DNA from 2 places in the Variovorax terrae genome. Region 2 is predicted to be linked to the other one. Evidence: riboswitches for the same ligand, from Rfam matches in the RefSeq annotation. Region 2 holds a riboswitch; the other holds the start of a gene.

Evidence for each region. A riboswitch is a leader RNA that binds a small molecule or an ion and turns the genes downstream of it on or off. The one in region 2 is predicted to bind glycine.
Region 1: linked by a shared signal. The riboswitch ahead of MMF98_RS15815 (D-amino acid dehydrogenase) and the one ahead of gcvT (glycine cleavage system aminomethyltransferase GcvT) in region 2 are both predicted to bind glycine.

The regions. Positions count from the first base shown of each region.
Region 1 covers NZ_JALGBI010000002.1:100,907-105,403, forward strand. The annotation lists gene MMF98_RS15810 (DUF535 family protein) at 1-695, shown strand, start outside; gene MMF98_RS15815 (D-amino acid dehydrogenase) at 735-2,057, opposite strand; glycine riboswitch at 2,145-2,249, opposite strand; gene MMF98_RS15820 (MFS transporter) at 2,554-4,476, shown strand.
Region 2 covers NZ_JALGBI010000001.1:2,561,909-2,566,405, forward strand. The annotation lists gene MMF98_RS12060 (TRAP transporter large permease) at 1-889, shown strand, start outside; gene MMF98_RS12065 (hypothetical protein) at 969-1,526, shown strand; glycine riboswitch at 1,547-1,636, shown strand; glycine riboswitch at 1,643-1,766, shown strand; gene gcvT (glycine cleavage system aminomethyltransferase GcvT) at 1,811-2,944, shown strand; gene gcvH (glycine cleavage system protein GcvH) at 2,985-3,359, shown strand; gene gcvP (aminomethyl-transferring glycine dehydrogenase) at 3,376-4,497, shown strand, end outside.

The sequences.
Region 1 (4,497 bases), on a different contig from region 2:
AGCGCGCCGCGCCCCACAGCCTGGAAGGCGACCTGCTGCTCACGCTGACGACGCTGCCGGACGACGGCCGCGCGGTGGACCTCGCGGCGCTCGCGTTCAGCTGCTTTCGCATCCAGGGCCAGCCCTGCCTGGCGATCGGCGGCCTGCGCGGGCCGCGGCAGCCCGGCGGGCGCCTGAGTCCGGAAGACCTGCTGCGGGCCCTGCGGGGCTGGAGAACGCCGGTGTTCCTGGTGCGCGTGATGCAGTCGCTGGCCCAGTTCTGGAACCTGCCGCTGGTTGGCCTGGACCCGGCCTGGCACTCGCTGCAGGCCGGCGGCCGGCTGCCGCGGGACGCCGGCCGCCGCGAGCTGGCCCAGCGCATTGCCGACAGCCACAACGCCCTGTGGGAGCACTTCGGCGCCAAGCATGGCGCCGAAGGCTGGCGCGTGCTGTCGCGCGAATCCGACGACGCGCTGGCGGCCACCGCCTCGTCGGCCGACAAGCGTGCGCGCCAGGCCCGGCGCGCAGACTACTGGATCCGTGTCAACACCCGGCTGAGCCGCGGCCTGGGCGAGGTGCTGCTGCGCCCCGGCCGGCACGCCAGCCTGCACGGCATGACCGAGAGCCACACGATCCAGGACAACCCGTTCACCCGTTCGGGCGCGCCCTCCAGCGTGCTGGACTCGGGGCCCGGCGAACTGATCGGCCGGCTCTGAGGTTCGCCTGCCGGCAGGGCAGGGCGCGCACGGTCCCGTTCAGGCCTTGCCGGCGGGCTGCGGCAGCGTCATCGAGGCACCGGCGCCGCGCCGCACGCTGCCCGTGAACGCAAAATCGACCTCGGGCGCGAGCCCGCTCACGATGCGCGCGATCGACTTGCCCGAGCCGCAGGCATGGGTCCAGCCCAGCGTGCCGTGGCCGGTGTTGAGGAACAGGTTCGGCAGCTTCGTCCCGCCGATCAGCGGCACGTTGCTCGGCGTGGCGGGGCGCAGGCCGGTCCAGAACTGGGCCTGCGTGGTGTCGCCGGCGCCAGGGAACAGTTCTTCGACGCGGCGCACGATGGCTTCGCAGCGCACGCGGTTCAGGTCGCGGTCGTAGCCGTTGAGCTCGGCCGTGCCGGCGATGCGCAGGCGGTCGCCCGACTCGGAGGTGTAGCGCGAGAACACGAGCTTGAACTCGTCGTCGGTCAGCGAGACCTGGTGCGCCTTCGAGGCGTCCTTCACGGGCAGCGTCACCGAGTAGCCCTTGGCCGGATAGATCGGCAGGCGAATGCCCAGCGGCGCGGCGTACAGCGGGCTCAGCGAGCCCATGGCCAGCACGAAGGCGTCGCCGCGGATGCGCTGGAAACGGCCTTCGCTGTCGGTGGCCTCGACGTGGTCGATGCTGCCGCCGGCTTCGCGCAGCGCGGTCACCGTGTGGCTCATCAGGAACCGGACGCCGGCGGCCTGTGCCAGCGTGACGAGCTCGCGCGCGAAGCGGTTGGCGTCGCCCGATTCGTCCTCGGCCGTGTAGGTGGCGCCGGCCAGTTGCGGACGGATGTGGGCGAGCGCGGGCTCGATCTTCACGGCCTCGTCGGCCGAGATCACCCGGCGCTCGCAGCCCAGCGCGCGCATCTGCTCGGCGGGCTGGAGGGCGGCGTCGAACTCCTTTTGCGTCGTGTAGAAGTGCAGGATGCCCTGCGTGCGCTGGTCGTAGGCCAGGCCGGTGTCGCGGCGCAGCTGCTGCAGCACGTTGCGGCTGTAGGTGCCCAGGCGCACGATCTGCTCGATGTTGTGCCGGGTGCGCGCCGGCGTGCATTCGCGCAGGAACTGCAGGCCCCAGAGCCACTGGCGCAGGTCGGCGCGCAGGCGGAACAGCAGCGGCGCGTCTTCCTTGCCCAGCCACTGCAGCACCTTGAGCGGCGCACTCGGGTTGGCCCAGGGCTCGGCATGGCTGACCGAGATCTGCCCGCCGTTGGCGAAGCTGGTTTCGGCGGCCGGGGTGGCCTGCCGGTCGATCACGGTCACGTCGTGGCCGAGCTGCTGGAGGTAATACGCCGAGGTGACGCCGAGCAGGCCGGCGCCGAGAACGATCACTCGCATGATGAGAGCCTTTTTGACAGAAGGTCCGCGCGGGGTGGACGCGAGCTGCTATCAAAAGAGGAGCAACCCGGCGCTGTCCGCGTGGTTGCCGCTCCCCCTGTCCTTGGTACCTGAGAGATTCACCCGCCGGTTCTCCGGGGGGCTTGCTCCTTCGGTGCATCACGGTGGTGATGGCTCTCCAGACGGCTTTTCAGTGTGTGCAGTACGGAACCTGAGCGTGTATGGGAGTTTGCGCCTTCGGTGGAACGCGGCTGGCGCGTTCGCTCTCCTGCAGCTGTCCATTGTAGAGGGAGTCGGGCAGTGCGGTATCGCCTGCCGGTACGCGGCGTGCCGCCTGGCAGGCCCCGGCGAAGCAGCGCCGCCGGCCGGGGGCCGCGCGGCCACACTGGCGCCGTGGATGCCACCCGGGAGAAGGCATGAGCCGCCCCCGGAACCGCCACAGGCCTGCGGCACAATCTGCCGCAACATCGACGCCGACCGTGAAGAGGAGCCCCGTATGACGAGCCAGAGCAGCCCCGCCGCCGCCCCCGCGCCGGGCGAGCACCCCAACCAGTTCGCGCTGCTCCGGCAACGCCGCTTCGCGCCCTTCTTCTGGACGCAGTTCTCGGGCGCGGCCAACGACAACCTGTTCAAGTTCGCCTTCACCGTGATGGTGACCTACCAGCTCAGCGTGGGCTGGCTGCCGCCGGCGATGGCGGGGCTGGTGATCGGTGCGCTGTTCATCCTGCCGTTCCTGCTGTTCTCGGCCACCAGCGGCCAGCTCACCGACAAGCACGACAAGACGGTGATGATCCGCTTCGTGAAGAACCTGGAGATCGTGATCATGGCGATCGCGGCCTGGGGCTTCTACAGCGAGAACGCGGCGGTGCTGCTGGGCTGCACCTTCCTCATGGGCCTGCACTCCACGCTGTTCGGCCCGGTCAAGTTCGCCTATCTGCCGCAGGTGCTCAATGAGCGCGAACTGACCGGCGGCAACGGCATGGTGGAGATGGGCACCTTCGTCGCGATCCTGCTGGGCAACGTCGTGGGCGGGCTGATCATGGCGGTGCCCGAGGTCGGCCACCGCGACGTGGCCATCGCCTGCGTGCTGCTGGCGCTGGCGGGGCGCGCGGTGGCGCAGTTCATCCCGAGCGCGCCGGCCACCGACCCGGGCCTGAAGATCAACTGGAACCCGGTCAGCGAGACCTGGCGCAACCTGCGGCTGGCGCACGACAACATCGTGGTCTTCCGATCGCTGCTGGGCATCAGCTGGATGTGGTTCTTCGGCGCGGTGTTCCTGAGCCAGTTCCCGAGCTTCGCCAAGGAGGTGCTGCACGGCAACGAGCAGGTGGCCTCGCTGCTGCTGGTGGTGTTCTCCATCGGCATCGGCACCGGCTCGCTCCTGTGCGAGGTGCTGAGCCGCCGCCACATCGAGATCGGCCTGGTGCCGCTGGGCGCGATCGGCATGAGCGTGTTCGCGGTGGACCTGTACTTCGCCGCGCGCGGCCTGCCGCCGGCCGACAGCCTCACGTTGGGCCAGTTCGTGGCGATCGGCGCGCACTGGCGCGTGATGGCCGACCTGGCGCTGCTGAGCCTGTTCGCGGGCCTGTACAGCGTGCCGATGTACGCGCTGATCCAGATGCGCGCGCAGCCCACGCACCGCGCCCGCATCATCGCGGCCAACAACATCCTCAATGCGCTGTTCATGATCGCCAGCTCGGTGATCGCGGGCGGGCTGCTCGAGGCCGGCTTCACCATCCCGCAGATCTTCCTGCTGGTGGGCCTGGCCAATGCGGTGGTGGCCTTCTACATCTTCATGCTGGTGCCCGAGTACCTGCTGCGCTTCATCGCCTGGGGCGCCTCGCGCTTCATCTACCGCTTCCGGGTGCGGGGCGACGAGCACATCCCGATGCAGGGCGCGGCCGTGCTGGTGTGCAACCATGTGAGCTTCGTCGATGCGGTGCTGCTGATGGCGGCCAGCCCGCGGCCGATCCGCTTCCTGATGGATCACCGCATCTTCCGTTTCCCGGTGCTGGGCTGGCTGTTCCGGCTGGCCAAGGCCATCCCGATCGCGCCGCAGAAGGAAGACCCGGCCGCCTACGAGGCCGCCTTCGAGCAGGCCGCCGAGGTGTTGCGTGAGGGCGACCTGCTGGCCATCTTTCCCGAGGGCGGCATCACGCGCGACGGGCAGATCCAGGAGTTCAAGGGCGGCATCATGAAGATCCTCGAGCGCGCGCCGGCGCCGGTGATCCCGATGGCGCTGACCAACCTCTGGGGCTCGTACTTCAGCCGCATCGAGAAGGAAGGCGCCATGGTGCGGCCGTTCCGGCGCGGCATGTTCAGCCGCGTCGGCCTCAACGTGGGCGCGGCCCTGGCGCCGGCCGAGGTCCAGCCGCAGCCGCTGCGCGAACGCGTGGCGGCCCTGCTGGCGCAGGGCTGAACGGTACTGCCAACCGATACC
Region 2 (4,497 bases):
CACCACCTACGCGGCGGCGCTGCAGGCCACCAGCGCCGAGCTGGGCGTGATCATCCCGCCCTCGATCCCGATGATCCTGTACGGCGTCTCGGCCGAGGTCTCGATCGGCGAGCTGTTCATCGCCGGCTTCGGCCCGGGCCTGCTGATCGGCGGCGCGCTGATGCTGTTCGTCTGGCTCTACTGCAAGTACAAGGGCTGGGGCAAGAACGACGGCGTCGGCCGCATGTCCCTGGGCCGCGCCACCTGGCAGGCCGGCTGGGCGCTGATGATGCCGGTCATCATCCTCGGCGGCATCTACGGCGGCGTGTTCACGCCGACCGAGGCCTCCGCCGTGGCCGTGTTCTACGCCCTGATCGTGGGCATGGTGATCTACCGCGAAATCAGCGTGAAGGACCTCTACGCCATCCTGCGCAAGTCGGTGATGTCGTCGGCGGTCATCATGTTCATCATCGCCAACGCCGGGCTGTTCGCCTTCCTGCTCACGCGCGCCGGCGTGCCCGAGGCCATCGGCCACTGGCTCGAGCAGGTGCTGCAGTCGCCCGCCATGTTCCTGCTGGGCGTGAACGCGGCGCTGTTCGTGATCGGCATGTTCATCGAGACCAGCGCCGCCATCATCGTGCTGGCGCCCATCCTTGCCCCGGTGGCGCTGCACTTCGGGGTGGACCCGGTGCATTTCGGGCTGATCATGGTGGTCAACCTCGCCCTGGGCATGATCACGCCGCCGTTCGGCGTGAACCTGTTCGCCGCCTGCACCGTGGCGCGCATCTCGCTGGACCGCATCGTGACGCAGCTGCTGCCCTTCGTGCTGGTGGTGCTGGCCTGCCTGATGGTGATCACCTACGTGCCCGGGCTGTCGCTGGGCCTGCGCGACCTGGTGTACTCGCGCTAGAACCTGTCCACGCCCTGCCGGCTTCATCAAGCTGTCACCTTTTCCATCGATGCTGTGGCTTTGACCTCCACGGCATCGCATGTTCCTGCTGAAGACCGACAAGGCGCGCGCTGAGCTTCGCCCGGGCAACCGGACGCTGGGCCAGCGCGAGCGCACGCTCCTGCTGCTGGCCGACGGCCAGAAGTCGGCGCAGGACTTCCGCGGGCTGTTCGACGGCGAAGGCGAGGAGATCGCGCTGCGCCTGCTGCGCGAGGGCTACCTGCAAGGCGGTGCCGCTGCCGCGCGGGCGCCGGCACCGGCGCCCGTGGCGCCCCCGACCGCGGCGCAGCGCGAGGCTTTCCCGAGCCCCGAGACCACGCAGGCCATCCGGGTGGCGGCCGATTCATTCGAGGGCAAGCGCTCGCTGGCGACCACGCGCATGTTCCTGTTCGACATCTGCGAGCGCATGTTCGCCCGGCGCGACCCGGCGCTGGCCGAGCAGTTCCGCGAGGCGCTGCGCGCCGCCAAGGACCGCGACAGCATGCTCGCGGCCGGCCGCAGCATGCTGGTGGAGATCGAGAAGGCCGCGGGCCACGAGCGCGCCGACTCGATCAGCGAGCGCATCGCCATGCTGCTGCCGCCCGAATACGCGAGCTGAGGCCGCGCCCATCCGTTACACTGGCGGGGTCAGGAGAGAGCCCTTTTCCAAGGGCCGCCGAAGGCGCAGGATCCATCCGAACGCTCAGGCAAAAGGACTGGCAAACGTCCGCAAGGACGTCCCCCCCTGGAGAGAGGCCGCTGCGCGCAGCGGCCCACCGAAGGAGCAAGCCGCAGTCTGCCCATGTCGTCCATGGCGGGCCCGGTGAATCTCTCAGGTAAAGCGGACAGCGGGGCAAGCCCATGGCCCTGGGGCCATGGAACCTGTTTGCCCTGGAGAACACCTTGTCCGCCGCCACCGCCCCCCTGCTCAAGACCCCGCTGCACGGCCTGCACCTCGAACTGGGCGCCCGCATGGTGCCGTTCGCCGGCTACAGCATGCCGGTGCAGTACCCGGCCGGCCTGATGGCCGAGCACCACCACACGCGCAGCGCCGCCGGCCTGTTCGACGTCTCGCACATGGGCCAGCTGCGCCTCGTGGGGCCGGACGCCGCCGCCGCCTTTGAAACCCTGATGCCAGTGGACGTGATCGACCTGCCCGTGGGCAAGCAGCGCTACGGCCTGCTGCTCAACGGCGAAGGCGGCATCATCGACGACCTGATGTTCGTGAACCGGGGCAGCGACCTGTTCGTGATCGTCAACGGCGCCTGCAAAGCAGGCGACATCGCGCACATCCAGGCGCGCATCGGCGCGCGCTGCGAGGTCATTCCCATGCCCGAGCGCGCCCTGCTCGCGCTGCAGGGGCCGCAGGCCGCGCAGGCGCTGTCGCGGCTGCTCACCCACATCGAGAAACTCGTGTTCATGACCGGCGGCCACTTCACCTGGGAAGGCGCCGACCTGTTCATCACCCGCAGCGGCTACACCGGCGAGGACGGCTTCGAGATCTCGGTGCCCGACTCCCACGCCGAGGGCCTGGCCCGCACGCTGCTGGCCCAGCCCGAGGTCCAGCCCGTCGGCCTGGGCGCGCGCAATTCGCTGCGCCTGGAGGCCGGGCTGTGCCTGTACGGCAACGACATCGACACGGGCACCACGCCGGTCGAGGCCGGCCTGACCTGGGCCCTGCAGAAAGTGCGCCGCGCCGGCGGCGCGCGCGAGGGCGGCTATCCGGGCGCGGCCAAAGTGATGGCGCAATTGCAGGACGCGGCAGGGGCCTTGACGCGAAAGCGCGTCGGACTCGTGGCGCTGGAGCGGATTCCGGTGCGCGAGCACACCGAGCTGCAGGATGCGGCCGGCCGGCGCGTCGGTGAAGTCACCAGCGGCCTGCTCGGGCCCAGCATCGACCGGCCCGTGGCCATGGGCTACGTGGACGCCGCCCAGGCCGCCCCCGGCACCCGGCTGAACGCCCTGGTGCGCGGCAAGCCGGTGCCGATGGAAGTCAGCCCCATGCCCTTCGTTCCCAACCGATACTACAGGGGCTGATTGCACAGCCCTTTTTCAACCTTTTTCCGGAGAACCGACCATGACCGTCAAGTACACCCAGGATCACGAGTGGATCCAGCTCGAAGACCATGAAGCCGCCGTCGTCGGCATCACGCTGCATGCGCAGGACGCGCTGGGCGACGTGGTGTTCGTCGACCTGCCCGAAGTCGGCAAGACCTTCAGCCAGGGCGAAGTCGCCGGCGTGGTCGAGTCGGTCAAGGCCGCGGCCGACATATTCATGCCCGTGGCCGGCGAGGTCACCGAAGTCAACGAGGCCCTGCGCGCCGACCCGGCGCTGGCCAACAGCGACCCGATGGGCAACGGCTGGTTCTTCAAGATCCTGATCAAGGACATGGCCCAGTTCGACCAGCTGATGGACGAACCCGATTACGAGAAATTCACCAAAGAAGCCTGACCCAGCCGAGCCGCCCATGCTGATGCAATCCGCCCCGCCGCTTCGCGAACTCGAAGACCCCGAAGAGTTCATCGCCCGCCACATCGGCATCGACGCCGACGACGAACACCGCATGCTGCCGGTGATCGGCTCGGCCTCGCGCCGCGAACTGATCGAGGGCATCGTGCCGCCGTCGATCCGGCGGGCGCAGCCCATGCAGCTGCCCGCGGCCGTGACCGAGGCGGCGGCGCTGGACGAGCTGCGCGCGATCGCATCGAAGAACCAGGTGTTCAAGAGCTTCATCGGCCAGGGCTACTACGGCACCCACACGCCGGGCGTGATCCTGCGCAACGTGCTGGAGAACCCGGCCTGGTACACCGCCTACACGCCCTACCAGGCCGAGATCAGCCAGGGCCGCATGGAGGCGCTGGTCAACTTCCAGACCATGGTCTGCGACCTGACCGGCATGGCCGTCGCCAACGCTTCCATGCTCGACGAGGCCACGGCCGCCGCCGAGGCCATGACGCTGGCCAGGCGCAGCGTCAAGAGCAAGAGCAACATCTTCATCGTGGCCGGCGACTGCCATCCGCAGACCATCGAGGTGATCCAGACCCGGGCCCGGCCGCTCGGGCTGCAGGTCAAGGTCAGCACCGCGGCCGCCACCGTGCCGCAGCTGATGGCCGAGGGCGACTACTTCGGCGTGCTGGTGCAGTACCCGGCCACCACCGGCGCCATCCATGACCTGCGCCCGCTGGCGGGCCAGGCCCACGCGGTGGGCGCGGCGCTGTGCGTGGCGGCCGACCTGCTGGCGCTGACCCTGCTGCTGCCGCCCGGCGAGTGGGATGCCGACATCGTCTGCGGCACCACCCAGCGCTTCGGCATGCCCATGGGCAACGGCGGCCCGCACGCAGCCTACCTGGCCTGCCGCGACGAGTTCAAGCGCTCGCTGCCGGGCCGGCTGGTCGGCGTGAGCGTGGACGCGCACGGCAACCCGGCCTACCGCCTCGCGCTGCAGACGCGCGAGCAGCACATCCGCCGCGAGAAAGCCACCTCCAACATCTGCACGGCGCAGGTGCTGCCGGCCGTGGTGACCAGCATGTACGCGGTCTACCACGGCCCGCAGGGCCTGCTGCGCATCGCGCGGCGCGTGGCCTGCTAC